Alloactinosynnema sp. L-07: one gene and its partner. The protein of the gene in region 1 interacts with the protein of each later gene in a pairwise test. Links are inferred from orthologs where the notes say so. Each region holds a gene or a part of one and is shown on either strand. Other genes may lie near its edges. The genes, in order: BN1701_RS05430 and BN1701_RS17460.

Region 1 (10,311 bases):
GCCGACGAGGTGACCGTCCCGGCGGGAGACGGCGGCGCGGGAGCACCGCCGCAGCCCGCCACGATCAGCAAGAGCGCGGCCAGCGCCCCGAGGATGATGCGGCGCATCACGAAACCGGACCGCCGCCGGTCTCCGGCGCGCCCTTGGGCGTGACCGAAGCCTTGACCGGGGTGCGCGCGACGACGGTCAGCTTGGCGGACAGCTTCGCGCCCGCGCACGACACGGTGACGGTGTGGGTGCCGGGCTTGGTGCCCGATGGCACGATCGCCGTCGCCGACATCCGCATCTCGTCCTCGATCACCGTCGCCGCCCGCGCGCCGCCCGCGAGGCGGACACCAGTCACGGTGACGTCCGAGCCGCAGCTGGCGGCGTGCCACCACAGCGTGACCTTGTGGCCCGCGACGGCCTTGCCGGGGAAGATCTTGAGCTGGCCTGGGTCGACCTTGATGTTGTCGTTCGCGCCAGGCACGTGGACGGTGAGCACGCTCTCGATCTTCTTGCCCCCGCAGGTGAAGGCGACCTGGTACACGCCGGACTTGGCGGACTTCTTGACGTGTCCGGTGCCCGCGAACGATCGCTTGCCGTCTGCCCCGTCCTTGGCCGCGATGGTGAGCGAGTTCAGCACCGGCGAGGTGATCACCGCGGCGGTGAAGGCGGGGTCGGTGCACCAGCCGTCGAGCGGGACGGTGCCGCCCGGCTTGGCGACGTAGGACTGACCGCCGAAGCTGAGGCCGCCTTCGACGGTGGCGGCCTGCGCCCCCGGCGCGAGGACGGTCAGCGCGGCGGCGGCGATGCCGATTCCGAGAACAGTGCGACGAGACATGTGAAGCTCCCCAGGTGCTGTCCGCGCTCCCAGCGCGGTTTGTGGACTGACAGCACGGACACGCCCGGACCGGTCCGGCGGTTGCCAAGGTCATGGCAAGTTGCGACGTTCGGCTCGACTTCGGCGACCAGCGCAACCTGGCACGTGATCGGGCGTCTTTACGACTTCATGGACACCCACCGGATGACGTAGTTCGATGGCTCGCGTGGGAGTTCCAGTGAGCGAAGTCGTCAGAGTCCACGCGGGCGAGGATCCGCCCGCCGAGTGGACGGCCAGCCTGTTCCTCGCGGGACCGACACCGCGATCACCCGAGGTGCCCTCGTGGCGGCCCGCCGCGCTCGCCGAGATCGAGCGGACGTGGGACCGCCCCGGCAAGCTGGTGGTGTTCATCCCGGAGCCGCGCGGCGCGGTCTGGCCGGTCTACGACGACCAGCGCACGTGGGAGCTCCACTGGGGCGACCGCGCCGACGTCGTCCTGTTCTGGATCGCCCGCGGCCCCGGGATGCCCGCGCTGACGACGAACGACGAGTTCGGGCGGTGGAAGGACAGCGGCCGGGTCGTCCTGGGCACCCCGCCCGACGCCGAGCGCGTGCGCTACCAGCGCGAGTACGCCCGCGAGGCACACGTCCCGCTGTCGGACACCCTCCCGGACACGATCGCGGCGGCCATGAAGTCCATTGAGGACGGAGCGTCCCGGCGCGGCGGCGCGCGCGACGTGCCGCTGCTGGTGTGGCGCACCCCGTCGTTCCAGCACTGGCTGCGCGCGCACGAGGCGGCGGGCAACGACCTGCGCGGCGGCCGTCTGGAGTGGACGTTCCGGGTCGGCCCGGACCGGGACATCGTGTTCCTGTGGGCGTTCCACGCCCAAATCCATGTCGCGGCCGAAGATCGGGTGAAGACCAACGAGATCGTCCTGTCCCGCCCGGACGTCGCCGCGGTCCTCGCCTACCGCCGCGCGCCCGAGTTGATGGACACTCGCGTGGTCCTGGTCCGCGAGTTCCGCTCCCCCACCGTCTCCCCCGACGGCTTCGTGCACGAACTGCCCAGCGGTTCGAGCCACCGCCCGATGCCGCCGGTCGAGGTCGCCGCGCTGGAACTGGCCGAGGAGACGGGGCTGGACCTGCCGTTGAACCGGTTCCGCGCCCACCACGCCCGCCAGCTCGCAGCGACGTTCAGCGCCCATCGGCAGCACTTGTTCTCGGTGGAGCTGACCGCCGACGAACTGGACCGCATCGACCCGGCCGCCCGCGGCGTTCCCGGCCACAGCGAGCGCACCTACCCCGAGGTCTGGCGCCTCGGCGACCTCGTCAGCGACCCCAGGGCCGACTGGACGACCCTGGGCGCGCTGATGGAAGTACTAGTGAGCGGCCTCGTTCCAGGAGCGGCCGAAGCCGACTGAGACGTCCAGCGGGACCTGGAGCTGGTACGCGCCGCCCATCTGAGTGCGGACCAGGGTCTCCACCGGCTCCCGTTCGCCCTTGGCCACGTCAAGGACCAACTCGTCGTGGACCTGGAGCAGCATGCGGCTGCGCAGCCCCGATGACCTGAGTTCCTTTTGCACGCCGAGCATCGCGACCTTGATGATGTCGGCGGCGCTGCCCTGGATGGGCGCGTTGAGCGCCATGCGTTCGGCCATCTCGCGGCGCTGGCGGTTGTCGCTGGTCAGGTCCGGGAGGTAGCGGCGGCGGCCGAAGATGGTCTCGGTGTAGCCGTCCTTGCGGGCCTGGGCGACGATCTCCTGGAGGTAGTCGCGGACGCCGCCGAAGCCCGCGAAGTACTCGTCCATCAGACCGCGGGCCTCCTCGGTGGAGATCCGCAGCTGCTGGGAGAGCCCGTAGGCCGACAGACCGTAGGCGAGCCCGTAGTTCATCGCCTTGATCTTGGCGCGCTGTTCGCTGGTGACCGCGGCGGGCTCGACCCCGAACACGCGCGCCGCGGTGGCGGCGTGGAAGTCGTGGCCGGACTGGAAGGCGGCGATCAGGGCCGCGTCGGCGGACAGGTGGGCCATGATCCGCATCTCGATCTGGCTGTAGTCGGCGGTGAGCAGCTCCGCGCAGTCCGGGCCGACGATGAAGGCGTCGCGGATGGTGCGGCCTTCCTCGGTGCGGATGGGGATGTTCTGCAGGTTCGGCTCGGTCGAGGAGAGCCTGCCGGTGGCCGCGATGGTCTGGTTGAACGTGGTGTGGATGCGGCCGTCGTCGGCGACGGACTTGAGCAAGCCCTCGACGGTGATCTTGAGGCGCATCGCGTCGCGATGTTCGAGCAGGTGTTCCAGGAACGGGTGTTCGGTCTGGGCGAAGAGGGTGGTCAGGGCCTCGGCGTCGGTCGTGTAGCCGGTCTTGGTCTTCTTCGTCTTCGGCATCGCGAGCTCGTCGAACAGCACCACCTGGAGCTGCTTGGGCGAACCCAGGTTGATCTCCTTGCCGATGACCTGGAACGCGGCCTGCTCGGCCTCCCTGACCCGGTTGGCGAAGTGCGACTCCAGGGTGCCCAGCTTCTCGGTGTCGACGGCGATGCCGACGGCCTCCAACTCGGCGAGGACCTGGAGCAGGGGCAGCTCCATCTCCCCCAGCAGCGAGTACTGGCCCGCGTCGCGCAGCGCGGTGTCCAGGGCGTCGGCGAGTTCGGCGATGGCGCGGGCCCGCAGGATCTCGCCCGCGGCGAGCTTGCGCTCGTCGTCGCCTTCCTCGTCCAGCAGGGACAGCTGCTGCTCGCCGTCGCCGTCCTCGACGCGCAGTTCGCGCTTGAGGTAGCGCAGGACGAGGTCGTCGAGGCTGAACGTGCGCTGACCAGGGCGGACCAGGTAGGCCGCGAGCGCGGTATCGGTGGTCAGGCCCGCGAGGGTCCAGCCGCGGTGGCGCAGCGCGTGCAAGGCGCGCTTGACGTCGTGGGCGAGCTTGGGGACGTCCGGGTCGGCGAGCCAGTCGCGGAAGGCGCGCTCGTCGTCCTCGTTGAGGGTGGCGACGTCGACGTAGACGCCTTGGCCCGCCGCGTCGCACAGTGCCACCGAGCGCAGCTCGACCGCCTGCCCGGACACGCCGGTTGCCACGTCGCGGAACGACAGGCCGATCCGGGTGCCCTTCGGCGCGTGCTTGACCAGCCACGCGGGCAGCGCGCCCGCCTCCAGCGCGCCGCCGCTGACCTCGAAGCCCTCGTCGGCCTCCGGCTCGGCGCTGCTCAGCGTCGCGAACAGCCGGTCGCGCAGGACGCGGAACTCCAGTTCGTCGAACAACCGGTGCACGGCGTCGCGGTCCCAGGGGCGCACGCCAAGCTCGTCGGGACCCAGTTCCAGCGGCACGTCGCGGACCAGCTCAGTGAGCTGGCGGTTGAGCATGACGCTGGACAGGTTCTCCCGCAGCGAGTCGCCGATCTTGCCCTTGACCTCGTCGACCCGGTCGATCAGCTCGTTGAGCGAGCCGAACTGCTGGATCCACTTGGTGATCGTCTTCTCGCCGACGCCGGGCACCTTGGGCAGGTTGTCGCTCGGGTCGCCCCGCAGCGCGGCGAAGTCGGGGTACTGGGTGGGGGTCACGCCGTACTTGGCGAGAACCGCCTCCGGGGTGAACCGGGCCAGCTCGGAGACGCCCTTCACCGGGTAGAGCACGGTGACGTTGTCGTTGACCAGCTGCAGCGCGTCACGGTCGCCGGTACAGATCGCGACATCGAACCCGTCGGCCACGGCCTGCGTGGTGAGCGTGGCGATGAGGTCGTCGGCCTCGTAGTTGTCCTTCGACATCGTCGGGATGTTCAGCGCGGCCAGGACTTCCTCGATGAGGCTGACCTGGCCCTTGAACTCGTCGGGGCTGGTGCTGCGGTTGGCCTTGTACTCGGCGTAGGTCTCGGTGCGGAACGTCTTGCGCGAGACGTCGAAGCAGACCGCCAGGTGCGTCGGCGCCTCGTCGCGCAGCAGGTTGATCAGCATCGAGGTGAAGCCGTAGACGGCGTTGGTGTGCTGGCCGGTGCCGGTGGAGAAGTTCTCCTTCGGCAGCGCGAAGAACGCCCGGTAAGCCATCGAGTGGCCGTCGATAAGAAGCAATCGACGGGTGTCGGTGGTGGCGACGGGCTTGGTCCGGGTTTCGGTCTGCGCGGGCACCCGGCGAGTCTAGGCTGAGGCACCGACAGCCTCGCCCAGAGTGGGGGTCAGTCGACCATGCGTCACCCATCGGAGGTTTTCCGTGAGCACGATCGACCCGACGAAGATTCCCGGCCTGCGCCCGGAGGTCGCCGACCAGCTGCTGGCCGACAAGCTCGGCATCGAGGTCACCGAGTGGGAACCGAGCAGGCTCGTGGCGACCATGCCGGTCAAGGGCAACCTCCAGCCCTACGGCCTGCTCCACGGTGGCGCCAACGCGGTGCTGGCCGAGACCCTGGGCTCGATCGGCGCCGCGCTCAACGCGCCGGAGGGCAAACTGGTCGTCGGCCTGGAACTGTCCTGCACCCACCACCGCGCGGCCCGCGACGGCCTGGTCACCGCGGTGTGCACGCCGCTGCACGTGGGCCGGTCGACGTCGACCTTCGAGATCGTGATCACCGAGGACAACACGGGCAAGCGCACCTGCACCGCCCGCCTCACGTGTGTCGCGCTCGACCGCGCCCCCGGCGACAAATGAGACGACTCGCCCTTGCCGCGGCGCTGGTACTGACCGCCTGCGGCTCCCCCACTGTGGTGTCCACGCCGACGACGACGGAGACTCCCCCGCCGGATCCCCTGACGGTGTGCGCGAACCAGCTCGACTACTGGGTCGGGCAGAAGCTCGCGGGCGTCACCGACACCTACGAATACCAGGCGATGGGGCTGACGGGCGACCAGTACGAGGTTTTCATCCCACTGGCCGACGAGGCGATCCGCCAGCGGGACGCAGGCGTGCTGCGGGACGGGTGGGTGCGGGAGCAGGCGACGGAGAAGTGCCGGGGCATCCTCGCGAAGGCCGACCCGTCGGCGCCGGGCTGGCCGTGATCAGCGGCGCGCGGCCAGTTCGGCGAGCACAGCGGGCGACCAGGCGAACGGGGGCACGCTGAGCAGGCCGCCATCGGGGTTCTTGGAATCCCGCACGCGCACAGTGGTGGCGAAGGAGACCTCAACGCAGCTCGCCTGCCCGCCGCCGCTAAAGCTCGACTTCCGCCACTGTGCGCGCATGCCGTTTCAGCCCCACTCGTAGTCGACCGCCATCCTGGTCAGAAAGTTCACCGAATCGGCGGACCCCAACGCGAACTCGACCAGCCTAGCAGCCAGATCTTGGAACATCCCCGCGTCTGAGGGCGCATCGAGGAAGCCCGACGCGCCTTCATGTTCCACGTAAACGATCGGCGGGACACCGCGAAACCCCATGAGCGCGAATTGACCCGGGTTCCGATATCCGCCGAGCCGGAACGGGATCACGCGAAGGTTGATGTTCGGCTGCTGCGCCTTCCCGATCAGCCAATGGATTTGCTGCGCCATCACCTCTGCCCCACCGAATGGCCTGCGCAAAGCGGCCTCATCAATGATTGCCGTGTAGGTCGGCGCGGTGCGCTTGCTCAGCACATTCTGGCGGTCCAGGCGAGCCTCGACCATCGCGTCTTGGTCGGCACCCGTGATGCCACAGGCAGCGTGGATAGCCCTGGCGTAGGCGGGTGTCTGAAAGAGACCCGGCACTTCGGCAGGCGCGAAGTCAAGTAGCGAGGTCGCTCGCGACTCGAAGGCCATCAGCGCAGGCAGCAGGCGGGGCAACCGGTCGCATGACTCCAGCCATTCGCTGGCTTCCAGATTGTGGGCGAGGTCCAAGATTCTTTCCCTGTCCGGCCCTGTCACCCCGTAAAGCGCTAGCAGGCCCGCCACATCCGTGATCGGCGAGACGCGCTTGGCGTTCTCGGTCCGATTAACTGTCGTCGGCGAGGACCCGATTCCCTTCGCCGCTTCCTTGGTCGTCTTCCCGTCATACACACGGGCTGCCGCCAACTCCATACCCAAGGCCCGCATCCGAGCGGGCAACCGGTTACTGATCATGTGCTCATGACACCGGACCAGCCGATGAACAGCAACCGGACCGATCGGCTGAACGATTTCGGCACATGAAACGGCGAAGGCCGCACCCCGTGGGATGCGGCCTTCGCTCGATCTGAAACCTCTAATCCTCGCCGAGGTAGGCGGCGCGGACGCGGGTGTCGGCCAGCAGGTCGTGACCCTGGCCTTCCAGCGTCGTGCGGCCCAGGTCGACCACGTAGCCGCGGTCGGACAAGGCCAGGGCGGCCAGCGCGTTCTGCTCGACCAAGAGGATCGTCGTCCCCTGGGACTGCAGCTCGGAAATGGTGTCGAAGATGCGCTGGGTCATGATCGGCGACAGGCCCATGGAGGGCTCGTCGAGCATGAGCAGTCGCGGCTTGGACATCATCGCCCGGCCGATGGCGAGCATCTGCTGCTCACCGCCGGAGAACAGGCCCGCCTTCTGGTTGCGTCGTTCACCGAGGACCGGGAACAGCTCGTAGACCCGGTGCATGTCCTGCTCGACGCCGTTGTCCCGGCGGACGTAGGCGCCGAGTTGCAGGTTCTCCTCGACGGTCATCCGGCCGAAGAGCCTGCGGCCCTCCGGACAGTGCGACACGCCCTTCTCCAGGATCTCGTGCGCGGCCGCGTTGGCGATCGACCTCCCCTCGAAGAGGATCTCGCCCGCCTTGGGCCGGAGCAGACCGGAGATGGTGCGCAGCGTGGTGGTCTTGCCCGCGCCGTTGCTGCCGATGAGGCTGACGATCTGGCCCTCTTCGACGGAGAACGAGACGTCGCGAACGGCTTCGATGGCGCCGTAGGCGACGCTGAGGTTGCGTACCTCGAGCAGTGCGGTCACCGCTGTCCTCCCTCTTCCCGGCGGATGGGCTCCATCACCTGGGTGCGCTCCGAAATCGTCTCGATCACCGATGTGCGCTCAGCCGGGGATTCCTCCGCGTACTGGCGCACCTCGGCCTGGACTTCCTCCGGCGGTTTGCCAAGGTATGCCTCGATGACCCGCGGATCGCCGCGGACCACCTCGGGCGCGCCCTCCACCAGCAGTTGGCCCTGCACGAGGACCGACACGTGGTCGCACAGCGAGAAGATGAACTTCGTGTCGTGCTCGATGACCACCACGGCGATGCCCAGCTCGCGGATCGCGAAGATCAGCTGGCGGGCCGCTTCGGTCTCCTGCGGGTTCATGCCCGCGGTGGGCTCGTCGAGCAGGAGCACCGCCGGGTCGGTGGCCAGCGCGCGGGCGATCTCAAGCCGACGCTGGTCACCGTATGGCAGGTTGCGCGCGAGCTCGTCGTCCAAACCGGACAGTCCGACGAACTCGAGCAGCTCCAGCCCACGCGCCTTGGCCGCGGCTTCGCCCTTCTTGAAGGCGGGGCCGTGGAACAGCGACGCGACCGGGCCCTGCTTCATCCGCGCGTGCCGTCCCACCAGGACGTTCTCCAGCGCGGTCATGCTGGGGAACAGCCGGATGTTCTGGAACGTGCGGGCCACACCGGCCACCGTCACCGCGGCCGGGTCGCTGGGCAGGGTGCGCCCGTGCAGCTTCACCGTGCCCCGGGTCGGGGTGTAGAGACCGGTGAGGCAGTTGAAGAACGTGGTCTTGCCTGCGCCGTTGGGGCCGATCAGCCCGAGGATCTGGCCCTCGTGCAGCTCGATGTTGACGTCCTTGAGGGCGGTGAGACCGCCGAAGACCATCGAGACGTCGGTGGCGGACAACACTGGAGCCGTCATCGGGCCACCTCCGCTTTCGCGCCACCCGGGGTGTCATCGGTGACGTTGAGTTCACTGATGGGGACGCCTTCGGCGCCCTCGTTGGCCAACTCCGCTCTCCGGTGCTTGTCGGGCACCAGGCCCTGCGGCCGGAAGCGCATGATCAGCACCAGCGCGAATCCGAACAGGATCAGGCGGTAGTCGGAGAACTCACGCAGTTTCTCCGGCAGCACCAGCAGCAGCGCGGCACCGAGCACGGCACCGGGGATCGACCCCATGCCGCCCAGGATGACCGCCGCCAGCAGCGTCACCGACTCGATGAACTGGAAGCTGTCATAGGCCACTGTGGACGTCTTGTGCGCGAACACCGCGCCCGCCAGACCGGCCAGCGTGGCACCGATCAGGAAGGCGAGGATCTTGGCCTGGCCGGTCTTGATGCCCATGGCCCGCGCCGCGTCCTCGTCCTCGCGGATCGCGATCCAGGCACGGCCGATCCGCGAGTTCTTCAGGTTCGCGAACACGACCATGACCAGCGCGACGAGCACGATGATCAGCACGTAGTACAGGACGCCGGACGGCAGCTCGATCGAGCCGATGGTCAGCCCCTCGTCGAAGGACTGGCCGAACCAGTTGATCGGCGGCACGCCGGGGATGGCGTTGGCGCCGCCGGTGAGCCCGCCGATGTCGTTCTGCGCCGACTTCTTGAAGATCTCACCGAAGGCGAGCGTCACGATCGCCAGGTAGTCACCGCGCACGCGCAGCGTCGGCGAGCCGACCACCGCGCCGAAGATGCCCGCCACGATCGCGGCGATGATCGCCGCGACCACGAACGGCAGCTCGATGCCCGCCTTGGCCGCGACCGCCCCGGAGAAGTTCGCCGCGACGAACGCGCCGATACCCAGGAACGCGACATAACCGAGGTCGAGCAGACCCGCGAGACCGACCACGATGTTCAGACCGATCGCGGTGGCGGCGTAGATGCCGATGTTGGCCGCGGTGGTCATCCAGTAGTCGGTGCCCGCCTCGGTGAACGGCAGCGCCAGCGCGCACGCCAGCAGCACGATGATGCTGAACCACTTGTGGTCGTCGGAGAGCCGGGAGATCCAGGTGGTGAGCCCGATCCCGTGCAGCGCGCCCAGGGCACCGGCGAGGAAGCCCAGCAGTGACAGGAAGATCGGTCCCGCGTACGGGTTGCCGACACCGCCCTGGCCACCCGCGTTGAGCAGCATCGCCACGACCAGCAGCAAGGCGACGAACGCCACGATCAGCGCCACGTAGGCCACCAGGGTCGGGACCTTGGTGTTCCAGTGCGGGATCGGCTCGACGGTGCTCGCCTTGGTGGCCAGGATGACCAGCACGGCGGCGATGATGCCCACGATGCCGCCGAAAGCGACATTGCCCTCGGCGGCGGTGATCGCGCCGAAGCCGCCGCCGTCGCCGAGGATGAACGCGGTGTTCACCGCGGCCACGGCCAGCAGGCCCCAGCCCAGCGAGCGCTGGATCCGGGTGCGAGCCGGGATCGGCGCGAAGGTCACGACCAGCAGAGCCACGCCGAGGATCAAGGTGTGCAGGCGGAACCCGCTCACCGCGAACGGCAGGTCGAAGAACTGCAGCGTCGCCTTGTCCGGGTAGGGACCGTCGTTGAGGGTGAAGGTCGCCCACGGCAGCAGCGCCGCGATGATCCCGAGAACGCCACCCGCGATGATCATGGGTCGCGCCATCGAGGGCTTGACAAGCTCATTGAGGCTCACGCGCGCACCCTTTCCGGCTCACCGAACAGGCCCTGCGGCCGGAAGAC
Region 2 (10,488 bases), 2.8 Mb from region 1 along the record:
ACCGCCGTGCTGCTCGGCGAAGCCCTGGTGCTGACGCTGATCGCGCACCGCATCCGGCACCGGGTCGCGCTGTACGCCGCGCTCGGCTTCGGCGTCCTTGGCACCGCGATCGCGTGGGTCAAGGACCTGCCGCCCACGCTGCTGGCCGAGTTCACCCGGCAGGCCAACGGCTTCCTCGTCAGTGCCCTCATCGTCGCGGCGCTCATCCTCGCGATCGCGATCCTGTTGCCGTGGGCGGCCACCCGCCAGGGCGCGCTCACCTCGCCGTCGAACAACCTGGCGCCGTGGCTGTTCGCGGGCGCCGCTGTCCTTTATGGCGCCGCGGGGCTGGTGCTGTCGCTGGCGATGCTCTCGATCCCCGGCCGGACCGGCTTCCTCGTCGGCCACGTCCTGATCACTGTGTCATGGACGCTCGCCGCCCTGGCACTGCTGGTGCGCGGCATCGACTCCGTCGCGCTGCGCGTGGTCGGGCTGACGCTGGTCGGCGCCGCGGTGGTGAAACTGGTGCTGTTCGACCTGTCGGCGCTCGACGGGATGGCCAGGGTCGCGGTCTTCCTTGGCGCCGGTCTGGTGCTGCTGACCGCCGGAACCCGCTACGCCCGCCTGGTCGCGAACCGAACGGCCGCCGACTGACCGGCTTCGGTCTATTTCGGACACCACGGCAGGCGACCGGCGGTTCCGCACGATCGGATGGCGCATGTACCTAGGACGGGTGACATCGCGGCGTGCCACGCCGGGTGGGTGGGGTGTCGTTGGGCACCGTCGTCCCGGCGTCACCCCCTCTCAAGAAATGGGTACATCGTGTTCAAGAAGATCGCTACCGTCGTCGCCGCGACCGGCGCTGCGCTGCTCGCCGGCCTGGCCACCGCGGGCACCGCCGCCGCCACGCCCCCGCACCACCCGGGTTCGGACCACCACCACGGCGACTACACCATCAGCATCCTCGGCAACTCCTGCGTCGCCCCGTGGCAGTGGAACGGCCCGATCGAGGCAGGCACTGTCGGACACGGTGCGGGCTACGCCGCGTGCAACGGCAACTCGACCAACTCCAACGACTCACACGGCTACACGCTGAGCGTCCTCGACAACGCCTGCGTCGCGCCGTGGCAGTGGAACGGCCCGATCGAGACGCTGACCGCCGGTCACTGGGTCGAGTACGCCGCCTGCAACGACAACAGCGCGAACGGCTGATCCAAGCCCCACGATTCTCGCCCCCGGTGCCCACGAGGCACCGGGGGCGAGTTCGTCTCTGGGCAAAAGCCAGCCTTGCGCTGCGGTTGCGGGGTGCTCGATAGAAACCAACGAGACGTGTTCGGGAGGTGGTGGCCCCCGCGCCACCCAGGGAGGGAGGCGTTGGCATTGCCTGGAACCGCTGTGGCCTTGGCCGAGACCCACATTGTCCGAATCGACCCGCGGACGCGCCCGCTGTCGCTGATCTCGGGCCCGGTGGTGTCGCTGACCATCGCCCGGCTGAAGGTCCATGGCTCGCCCCGCAGCCTCGGCCTGGACGCCGACCATGTCCACACCCTCGCCGAGTCCCTCGACGCGCTGCCGCCGATCGTGGTGCACCGCGGGTCCATGCGGGTGATCGACGGGGCGCACCGGGTGCGGGCGGCGCAGTCGCTCGGCCGCACCGAGATCGCCGCGCGGTTCTTCGACGGTGACGACGCCGACGCGTTCGTGCTGGCTGTGCGCTCCAACGTCACCCACGGCCTGCCGCTGTCGCTGGCCGACCGCAAGGCCGCGGCGACCGACATCCTGGAGTCGCACCCGCAATGGTCGGACCGGATGATCGCGCGGGTCACCGGACTGTCCCCGAAGACCGTGGCCCGGTGCCGGGGCTGCGCGCCCGAGCAGCGCATCGGCCAGGACGGGCGGGTGCGGCCCACCAACAGCCTGGAGAAACGCCGGATCGCCCGCGACCTGATGCGCGACGACCCGACCCTGTCGCTGCGCCAGGTCGCGCGCTCCGCGGGCATCTCCCCGGAGACCGTCCGCGCGGTGCGCACCCGGATGCTGCGCGGCGAGGACCCGGTCCGGCTGGCCCGCGCCGAACCCACGCCCGCGCCGGTCCCCGAGCAGCCGCAGCCGGACTGGCCGTCGGTGCTGCACCGGCTGCGCACCGACCCGTCGATCCGCTTCACCGAGAACGGGCGCGCGCTGCTGCGGCTGATGGACGCGCACGCGGTGAACAACGGCCGCCTGGACACCATCGCCGAGAACGTCCCACCGCACTGCAGGCAGCTCATCGCGCAGGTGGCCGTCGAGTTCGCCCAGGCGTGGCACCGCTTCGCCGAGCAACTCGAGCGCGTCCCCGTGACCCAGTGATGGAGAAGACGACAGTGGTAGGCATTCCCACGATCGCGCCGTATTCGATGCCCGCGTCCGCCGAGTTGCCCGGCAACACCGCGAACTGGGTGACCGACCCCAGCCGCGCGGTGCTGCTTATCCACGACATGCAGCGCTTCTTCCTGCGGCCCCTGCCCGACAGCGTGCGGGAGCCCCTGGTGGCGAACACCGCCGCACTGCGCGAGCGCTGTCGTGAACTGGGTGTTCCCGTCGGGTACACCGCGCAGCCGGGCGGGATGACCGACGAGCAGCGGGGCCTGCTGAAGGACTTCTGGGGGCCGGGGATGCGGGTGGACCCGGCCGACCGGGAGATGGTGGAGCCGCTGACCCCGGACCCGGCGGACTGGGTGTTCACCAAGTGGCGCTACAGCGCTTTCTTCCGGTCCGACCTGCTGGAGCGGATGCGCGGACTCGGCCGAGACCAGCTGATCATCTGCGGGGTCTACGCCCATGTCGGTGTCCTGATGAGCGCGGTCGAGGCGTTCACCAACGACATCGAGACCTTCGTGGTGGCCGACGCGGTCGCCGACTTCTCCGCCGACCACCACCGGCTCGCCATCGAGTACGCGGCCCAGCGCTGCGCGGTCGTGGTCACCGCCGACGAGGTCTTCCCGTGAGTCCCCTGGCGAAGGTGCTGTCGGCGGACCCGCCACCGTTCGCCCTGCTGCGTCGCTCCCCCGGCCAGGTCGACGTGCTGATCGGCGAGGTGTCGACGCCGCCGACCCTGGCCGACGTGCCGCTCGGGCCGGAGGTGCTGGTGGTCGTCCCGTACCGGCAGATCGCCGAACGCGGCTTCGACACCGTCGATGACGGCGCCCCGCTCATCGCCCTGCGGGTGACCGAGCGGGCAACGGTGGCGCTGGCCGACGTGCTGGGCGCGGTGGCGAACCGGCCGATCCGGCTGGTGGACGGCCACTTCGACGTGTCGGACGAGGACTACGCGGCGACCGTGCGCGCGATCATCGATGACGAGATCGGCCACGGCGCGGGATCGAACTTCGTGCTCAAGCGGTCTTATGTCGCCGACATCGCCGACTACGGCCCGGCGGCCGCGCTGACCTTCTTCCGCAGGCTGTGTGAGCGGGAGGTGGGCGCGCACTGGACTTTCGTGGTGCACACCGGCGACCGCGCGTTCGTCGGCGCCAGCCCGGAGCGCCATGTCAGCCTGCGTGACGGCGTCGCGGTGATGAACCCGATCAGCGGCACCTACCGCTACCCGCCGACCGGCCCGACGCTGGCCGGGATGGTCGACTTCCTCGACGACGCCAAGGAACGCGACGAACTGCGCATGGTGGTCGACGAGGAACTGAAGATGATGGCCCGCATCTGCCGCACCAGCGGGCGCGTCGTCGGCCCGTATCTCAAGGAGATGGCCCGGCTGGCGCACACGGAGTACTTCATCGAGGGCCACACCGACCGGGACCCACGCGAGATCCTGCGGGAGACGATGTTCGCGCCGACGGTGACCGGCAGCCCCTTGGAGAGCGCGTGCCGGGTGATCGCCCGGTATGAGCCGGAGGGCCGCGGGTACTACAGCGGGGTCGCCGCGCTCATCGGGCACGACGAAGGTGGGCGGCCCACCATGGACTCGGCGATCATGATCCGCACAGCGGACATCGACGCTGGAGGGCGGATGCGGATCGCGGTGGGCGCCACGGTGGTGCGGCACTCGGATCCGGCGTCGGAGGTGGCCGAGACCAGGGCGAAGGCGGCCGGACTGCTGTCGGCGCTGGACGCCGAGCGGCCCGTGCTGAGCGAACATCCGCGCGTGCTGGCCATGCTCGCGGGACGCAACGTCGGGCTGTCCGGCTTCTGGCTGGCCGGTTCCCCGGCGCGGGCGGCGGTGGCGGGGCTGGCGGGTGTGCGGGTGCTTGTGGTCGACGCGGAGGACACGTTCACCGCGATGATCGCCCACCAACTCGGCTCGCTGGGTCTGGACGTGACGGTGCGCCGTTTCGACGACCCCTACAAGGTCGACGAGTACGAGTTGGTGGTGATGGGACCGGGTCCAGGGGATCCGCGGGACACCGGCCACCACCGCATCGCGCACCTGCACTCGACGATCAGCGGGCTGTTGGAGCGGCGGCGGCCGTTTCTTGCGGTGTGCCTGAGTCATCAGGTGCTGTGCGGCCTGCTCGGGCTCGTGCTGCGCCGCTGTGAGCAGTCCAACCAGGGCAGACAGCGCGAGATCGACCTGTTCGGCGCGACCGAGTTGGTCGGGTTCTACAACTCCTTCGCCGCGCACAGCGACGAGGACAAGATCGACCCAGCCGACATCGGGCTGGTCGAGATCAGCCACGACGTCGACAGCGGGGAGGTCCACGCGCTGCGCGGACCGTTCTTCGCCTCGATGCAGTTCCACGCCGAGTCCGTCCTCACCGAGGACGGGCCGCGGATCCTTGCCGCGCGGATCAGAGAGGTGTTGGGCAGATGAAGGCCTCGGTCACCTGGTGGGACCTGACCGACTCGTCCCAGACGATCGACTCGCTGCGGGAGTACCTGCGCGACGAGGGGGTCTCGCCGTGGACCTCGGTGCGGGGGCTGCGGCTGAAGTTCTGGGTGTCGGACCGGGTGGGCAACCGGTGGGGCGCGGTGATGCTGTGGGAATCCGACGACTTCCTCGACCAGCCGCTGCCGCCGCACCGGGCGATGGAGCTGATCGGGTACGCGCCAACCGAGCGGGTTCGGTTCGAGGTGGAGGCCACGGTGGAGGGCGTGTTCGCGGTGGCCGGTCTGGCCGGGGTGGGTTTGGCGTTCGAGGAGGAGAAATGACGGATCCGATCGCACTGGTGAAGGCGTGGTTCGAGGACGCGGTCGACACGGGCGTGCGTGAGCCCGGCGTCCTCGCCCTGGCCACCGCGGACGCGGCCGGGCGGACGACCAACCGGATCGTGCAGACGATCCGGATCACCGAGGAGGGCCTGGTCTTCACCAGCCACGCGGGCAGCCAGAAGGGCCGCGACATCGCGGCGACCGGGTGGGCGTCCGGGGTCCTGTACTGGCGCGAGTCGGGTCGGCAGGTGATCCTCACCGGGCCGGTGGCCCCACTGTCGGCGGAGATCTCCGACGCGATGTGGAAGGCCCGGCCGCCCGCCACCCACCCGATGTCGGTGGCCTCCGTGCAGAGTTCGCCCCTTGAGGACGAAGAAGCGCTGCGCAAGGAGGCCCGCCGACTCGCGGAGAGCGGCCAGACCTTCGACCGGCCCGCCGAATGGCTCGGATATCTGCTTTCGCCGACCACTGTTGAATTCTGGCAAGCCGATCCGGAGCGACTGCACCGGCGGGTCCAGTATTCACTGGTCGACGGGAATTGGGTTTCCCAGCGGCTACAGCCGTAAAGTTCCCTCGGCGACGACGACGACCGAACCGGCGACCTCGACTCGCTCGATCCGCTGGGCGTTTCCGATGGCCGTCGCGTACATCGCCGAGCGTCGGCCCATTTCCACGCCTTGCAGGATTTCGATTTCCTCGCCCCACTCGGCCAGTCCGTGTCGGGCGAGGTGGATGGCCAGGGGGCCCGCCGCCGATCCGGTGGCGGCGTCCTCGGCCACGCCGTAGGCGGGCGAGAACATCCGCATCCGCCAGTTCGCCCCCGCACCGGCGAAGCAGTTGGCGGCCACGTCGACGTGCGCGGCCAGCGCGCGCTGGTCTGGCGTCAGCGCGGACAGTGCGTCGATGGTGGGCAGTCCGATGTAGACATGTCGGGGGCCGTTGCGGTAGACCTCCACCGGCAGGGTCGAGGTCGCCAATCCCAAGGCCGCCAACAAGTGTTCGGTCTGCGGATAAGGCTCCCAGGTGGGGACTGGTTGACGCATGCGCGCCGCCGTCACCCGGCCGCCCGCGCGGTGGTAGTCGAAGGGGATCGTGCCCATGGCGGTCTCCATCGCCAACCCAGGGCCCGACCGCGTCTGGCCCAGTACCACCGCCGTCCCCAGAGTCGGGTGGCCCGCGAACGGCAGCTCGTTGACCGGAGTGAAGATCCGGACCCGGACGTCGCCGCCATTGGTCGGGGGGAGCACGAAAGTGGTCTCGGAGAGGTTCATCTCCCGAGCGATGCACTGCATTCGGTCGGTTTCCAGACCGCGGGCGTCGAGGAACACGGCGACTGGGTTTCCCTGGAGGGCGACGTCGGTGAAAACGTCGGCGATCGCGTATTCGTACATGCTTGGGAATTTACTGAATTCGGCGCGCGTCCAACCGGGGATGCGGATTCCTGGACACGTTGACGGTCCCCAGGCCCCGTGCGAAGTTCACACTATGACCGACTCGTTCCGCGATGGCAACGCCGAACTGCGTCGCCGCAACCGATCCGTCGTCGAGGACTACATGGGCCGCCGGGGCGAGAACCGGCTGACCCGCTACCTGCTCTTCACCGAGGACGGCACCAGCGGCCTCTACACCGGCGACACGCCGGAGCCGATCGTGTCGTGCGGCCACGAGACACTCCGGGCGCACGGTGAGTGGTCGCTGAGGATGTTCCCGGACTGGCACTGGTTCAACATCGAGGTCTCCGAGACCCAGGACCCGAACCGCTTCTGGGTCGAGTGCGACGGCGAGGGGCAGATCCTCTACCCCGACTACCCGCCCGGCCACTACCGCAACCACTTCCTGCACTCGTTCCTGCTCGCCGACGGCAAGATCGTCCAGCAGCGCGAGTTCATGAACCCGTACAACCAGCTGCGCGCGCTGAGCATCGACATCCCCGTCATTCGCCGCGGTGGCATCCCCACCGGTGGCGCCTCAAAGGAGGCATCATGACTCTGGACGCGGCGCGCGCTGTCGTCGAGTTGATCACCGGCGGGTGGCGGGCGCAAGCGGTCTACACCGCGGTCAAGCTCGGCATCCCCGACCATATCGCCGCGGGCCGGACGACCGACGCGGACCTGGCGGCGGCCTGCGGGTCCAAAGAGGACGGCGTGCACCGGCTGATGCGGCTGCTCGTCGCGGTCGGGATGTTCGAGGGCAATGGGCGGACGGGCTACCACAACACCCCGTTGAGCACCGCGCTGCTCGACGTCCCCGGCTCGCAGCGGGACATGTGCCTGCTCTACGGCGAGGAGTTCTACGCCGCCTGGGGGCACGCGCACACCGCGATCAGCACCGTCAGCTCCGGTTTCGAGGCCGCGTACGGCACCCCGCTCTACGCCTACCTCGGCGAGCACCAGGACGCCTCGGACCGGTTCCAGCGCGCGATGAAGGCGGGCAACCTCTTCTTCGACCACGTGCCCGGTGTGTATGACTTCGCGGGCAAGCACGTGGTGGACATCGGTGGCGGCAACGGACAGCTGCTGGCCGCGATCCTGTCGGCGACGCCGGACGCGCGGGGCACCGTGCTGGACCGCGAGCACGTCGTGGCCGCGGCGCGGGCCAACCTTGGGGCGACGATCGGGCTCGACCGGGTCGAGGTCGTCGGCGGCAGCATGTTCGACGGCGTTCCCCAGGGCGGCGACGTCTATCTGCTGTGCCGGGTGCTGGCCGGGCATTCCGACGACGACATCGTCGGGCTGTTCGAGTCGATCCGCGCGGCCATGTCCGACAAGTCGGCTCGACTGCTGCTGCTCGACCGCCTGGTCACCGACGACGGCGACTCGACGATGCTGCCCGCGCTGTGGGACCTTCACCTGCTGATGACCACCGGCGGCAGGCACCGCTCGCGCGACCACCTGACCACGCTGCTGAACCGGGCGGGCCTCACCGTCGAGCGGTCGGCGGAGCTGCCGGTGGAGACCACCGCGCTCATCGTCGCGCCAAACGCCTGAGGGCAGGGAGAAACCATGTGCGGCATCACCGGCTGGGTGTCCTACGACCGCGACCTGACCCGCCACCACGACACGGTGCGGGCGATGACGGACACGATGGCCCCGCGCGGCCCGGACGACGCCGGGACGTGGGTGCGGGGTCCCGCCGCGCTGGGCCACCGCAGGCTCGCGATCATCGACCTGGCGGGCGGGCGCCAGCCGATGCGGGCGCACACGGTGGCGGGCGAGGTGGTGCTCACCTACAGCGGCGAGACGTACAACTTCGCCGAGCTGCGCGAGCGGCTGACCGCCGCCGGGCACCACTTCCGCACCGACAGCGACACCGAGGTCGTCCTGCGCGGCTACCTCGAGTGGGGTGACGCGGTCGTCGACCACCTCAACGGCATGTACGCCTTCGCCATCTGGGACGAGCGGCGGCGCAAGCTGATCATGGTGCGCGACCGCCTGGGCATCAAGCCGCTCTACTACCACCCCACCGCCGACGGCGTGCTGTTCGGCTCGGAGCCCAAGGCGATCCTGGCCAACCCGCTGGCCCGCCGCGAGGTCGACGCGGCCGGGCTGCGCGATCTCATCGGGTTCACCATGGCGCCGGGATGGTCGCTGTGGAAGGGGATGTACGAGGTCGAGCCCGGCACGGTGGTCACCGTCGACGCGGACGGGATCCACACCCGCACGTACTGGCGGCTGACGGCCGCCGAGCACGCCGACGACCTGGAGACCACGGTCGGCCGGGTGCGGGAGCTGATGACCGACATCGTCCACCGCCAGCTGGTCGCCGATGTCCCGCGCTGCGTGCTGCTGTCCGGCGGACTGGACTCCAGCGCCATCACCGGCCTGTCCGCGGCGCGGCTGGCCGAGCAGGGCAAGCGTTTGCGGACCTTCTCGGTCGACTTCGTCGGGCGGGAGGAGACCTTCAAAGCCGACTCGGTGCGCGACACACCGGACACCCCGTACATCCGCGACGTGGTGAATCTGGTCGGCTCGGAACACCAGACGATCACCGTCGACCCCGCCCTGCTGACCGACCCCGAGCTGCGCCGCAAGGTGATCGCCGCACGCGACCTGCCGATCGGCTTCGGTGAGATGGACTCCTCGCTCTACCTGCTGTTCCAGGCGATCCGCGCCCAGTCGACGGTGGCACTGTCCGGCGAGTCGGCCGACGAGGTCTTCGGCGGCTACCGCTGGTTCCACGACGAGGCGGCGGTCACCTCGGGCACCTTCCCCTGGCTGGCCTACCAAAGCGCGATGAGCGGCGACCGCGCGGCGATACTCAACCCGGCGCTGCGGCGGACCTTGGACATCGAGGGCTACGTCGCCGACCAGTACGCCGCCGCGGTGGCGTCGGTGGACCAGCTCGACGGCGCCGACGCGGTGGAACGGCGGATGCGGGTGGTCAGCAACCTGCACCTGACCCGGTTCGTCCGGATGCTGCTCGACCGCAAGGACCGCGTGTCGATGGCGGTGGGGCTGGAGGTCCGCGTCCCGTTCTGCGACCACCGCCTGGTCGAGTACGCCTACAACGCGCCGTGGTCGATGAAGACCTTCGACGGCCGGGAGAAGAGCCTGCTTCGGCACGCCACCGCGCACGTGCTGCCGCCGTCGGCCCGCGACCGGCTCAAGGCGTCGTATCCGTCCACTCAGGATCCGCACTACCTGGCCGCGCTGCAGCAGCAGGCCAAGGAGGTGCTGGCCGACAGCACGCATCAGGTGTTCGACCTGGTCGACCCGGTGTGGCTGACCGAGACCGTCGCCCTGGACCCGGCCGAGGTCCCCAGCAACCTGCGCCGCGGCGTGGACCGGGTACTGGATCTTTACCACTGGCTGGACATGTACCGGCCCAGCCTGAGCGCCTGAGCGGGCGGCCGCCTTCCCCGGGCGGCCGCCCTCGCTCAGTTCCGCCGTCCGGTCGCCGCCACCGTCAACCAGGTGTAGTCCACAAAGGATGGGTCGGCCATGGCGGCGTACGCCTGGTCGAGGCCATCGCGGCTCATCAGCCCGGCGGCCACGACCCGGTCGTCGACCAGCGAGTAGGTCTCCTTGAGCCACCTGGCCATCGGTCCGCCGCCGCGGACCGCGACCGCCTGACCCACCGCCGCGCAGTCCGAAAGGCCCGCCGCGCTCAGTGGCAGCGGCATCGTGCGTGCCCAACTGGTGTGGGTACCCAGCTGGCCCGCCAGCACCGCGTTGCCCGCCGCCATCGCCGCGGCGACTTCGGGCCGCGACGACAGTTCCGGTGCGGTGCTCCCCACCTCCAGCAGCAGCCATCCGCCGGGCCGCAGCCATGACGCCATCCTCGCCAGCGCCGCGTCGCGGCCGGGCAGGTGGTCGAGGACGAACCGCGCGTGGATCAGATCGAACTCACCCGGCGCCTCATCGGCGG

Evidence for each region.
Region 2: the proteins of BN1701_RS05430 (region 1) and BN1701_RS17460 interact in binary tests that used the Escherichia coli proteins (3 or more experiments, as listed by UniProt). The link is inferred for Alloactinosynnema sp. L-07 from one-to-one orthologs.

What each region holds. Positions count from the first base shown.
Region 1 is NZ_LN850107.1:1,124,631-1,134,941, reverse strand. Bases 3,903-6,715 are described here. They hold BN1701_RS05430 (hotdog fold thioesterase), read left to right. Parts: upstream 3,903-4,998; coding sequence 4,999-5,433; downstream 5,434-6,715. Other genes in these bases: BN1701_RS05415 (helix-turn-helix transcriptional regulator), read right to left, coding at 5,967-6,715; BN1701_RS05420 (DUF397 domain-containing protein), read right to left, coding at 5,781-5,960; BN1701_RS05425 (hypothetical protein), read left to right, coding at 5,430-5,780; polA (DNA polymerase I), read right to left, coding at 3,903-4,835. In the rest of the region: BN1701_RS05450 (class F sortase), read right to left, coding at 1-107; BN1701_RS05445 (hypothetical protein), read right to left, coding at 107-823; BN1701_RS05440 (nucleoside 2-deoxyribosyltransferase domain-containing protein), read left to right, coding at 1,041-2,222; more of polA, read right to left, coding at 2,181-3,902; more of BN1701_RS05415, read right to left, coding at 6,716-6,809; BN1701_RS05410 (ABC transporter ATP-binding protein), read right to left, coding at 6,931-7,644; BN1701_RS05405 (ABC transporter ATP-binding protein), read right to left, coding at 7,641-8,534; BN1701_RS05400 (branched-chain amino acid ABC transporter permease), read right to left, coding at 8,531-10,264; BN1701_RS05395 (branched-chain amino acid ABC transporter permease), read right to left, coding at 10,261-10,311. UniProt on the Escherichia coli protein: Required for optimal enterobactin synthesis. Acts as a proofreading enzyme that prevents EntB misacylation by hydrolyzing the thioester bound existing between EntB and wrongly charged molecules.
Region 2 is NZ_LN850107.1:3,945,457-3,955,944, forward strand. The notes cover bases 1,157-4,146. They hold BN1701_RS17460 (isochorismatase family protein), read left to right. Parts: upstream 1,157-2,327; coding sequence 2,328-2,966; downstream 2,967-4,146. Other genes in these bases: BN1701_RS17450 (hypothetical protein), read left to right, coding at 1,157-1,191; BN1701_RS17455 (ParB N-terminal domain-containing protein), read left to right, coding at 1,354-2,328; BN1701_RS17465 (anthranilate synthase family protein), read left to right, coding at 2,963-4,146. Outside these bases: BN1701_RS17445 (DUF2339 domain-containing protein), read left to right, coding at 1-633; more of BN1701_RS17450, read left to right, coding at 802-1,156; more of BN1701_RS17465, read left to right, coding at 4,147-4,783; BN1701_RS17470 (hypothetical protein), read left to right, coding at 4,780-5,121; BN1701_RS17475 (pyridoxal 5'-phosphate synthase), read left to right, coding at 5,118-5,687; BN1701_RS17480 (PhzF family phenazine biosynthesis protein), read right to left, coding at 5,676-6,512; BN1701_RS17485 (PhzA/PhzB family protein), read left to right, coding at 6,607-7,107; BN1701_RS17490 (methyltransferase), read left to right, coding at 7,104-8,108; asnB (asparagine synthase (glutamine-hydrolyzing)), read left to right, coding at 8,124-9,962; BN1701_RS17500 (bifunctional 2-polyprenyl-6-hydroxyphenol methylase/3-demethylubiquinol 3-O-methyltransferase UbiG), read right to left, coding at 9,998-10,488. UniProt on the Escherichia coli protein: Involved in the biosynthesis of the siderophore enterobactin (enterochelin), which is a macrocyclic trimeric lactone of N-(2,3-dihydroxybenzoyl)-serine.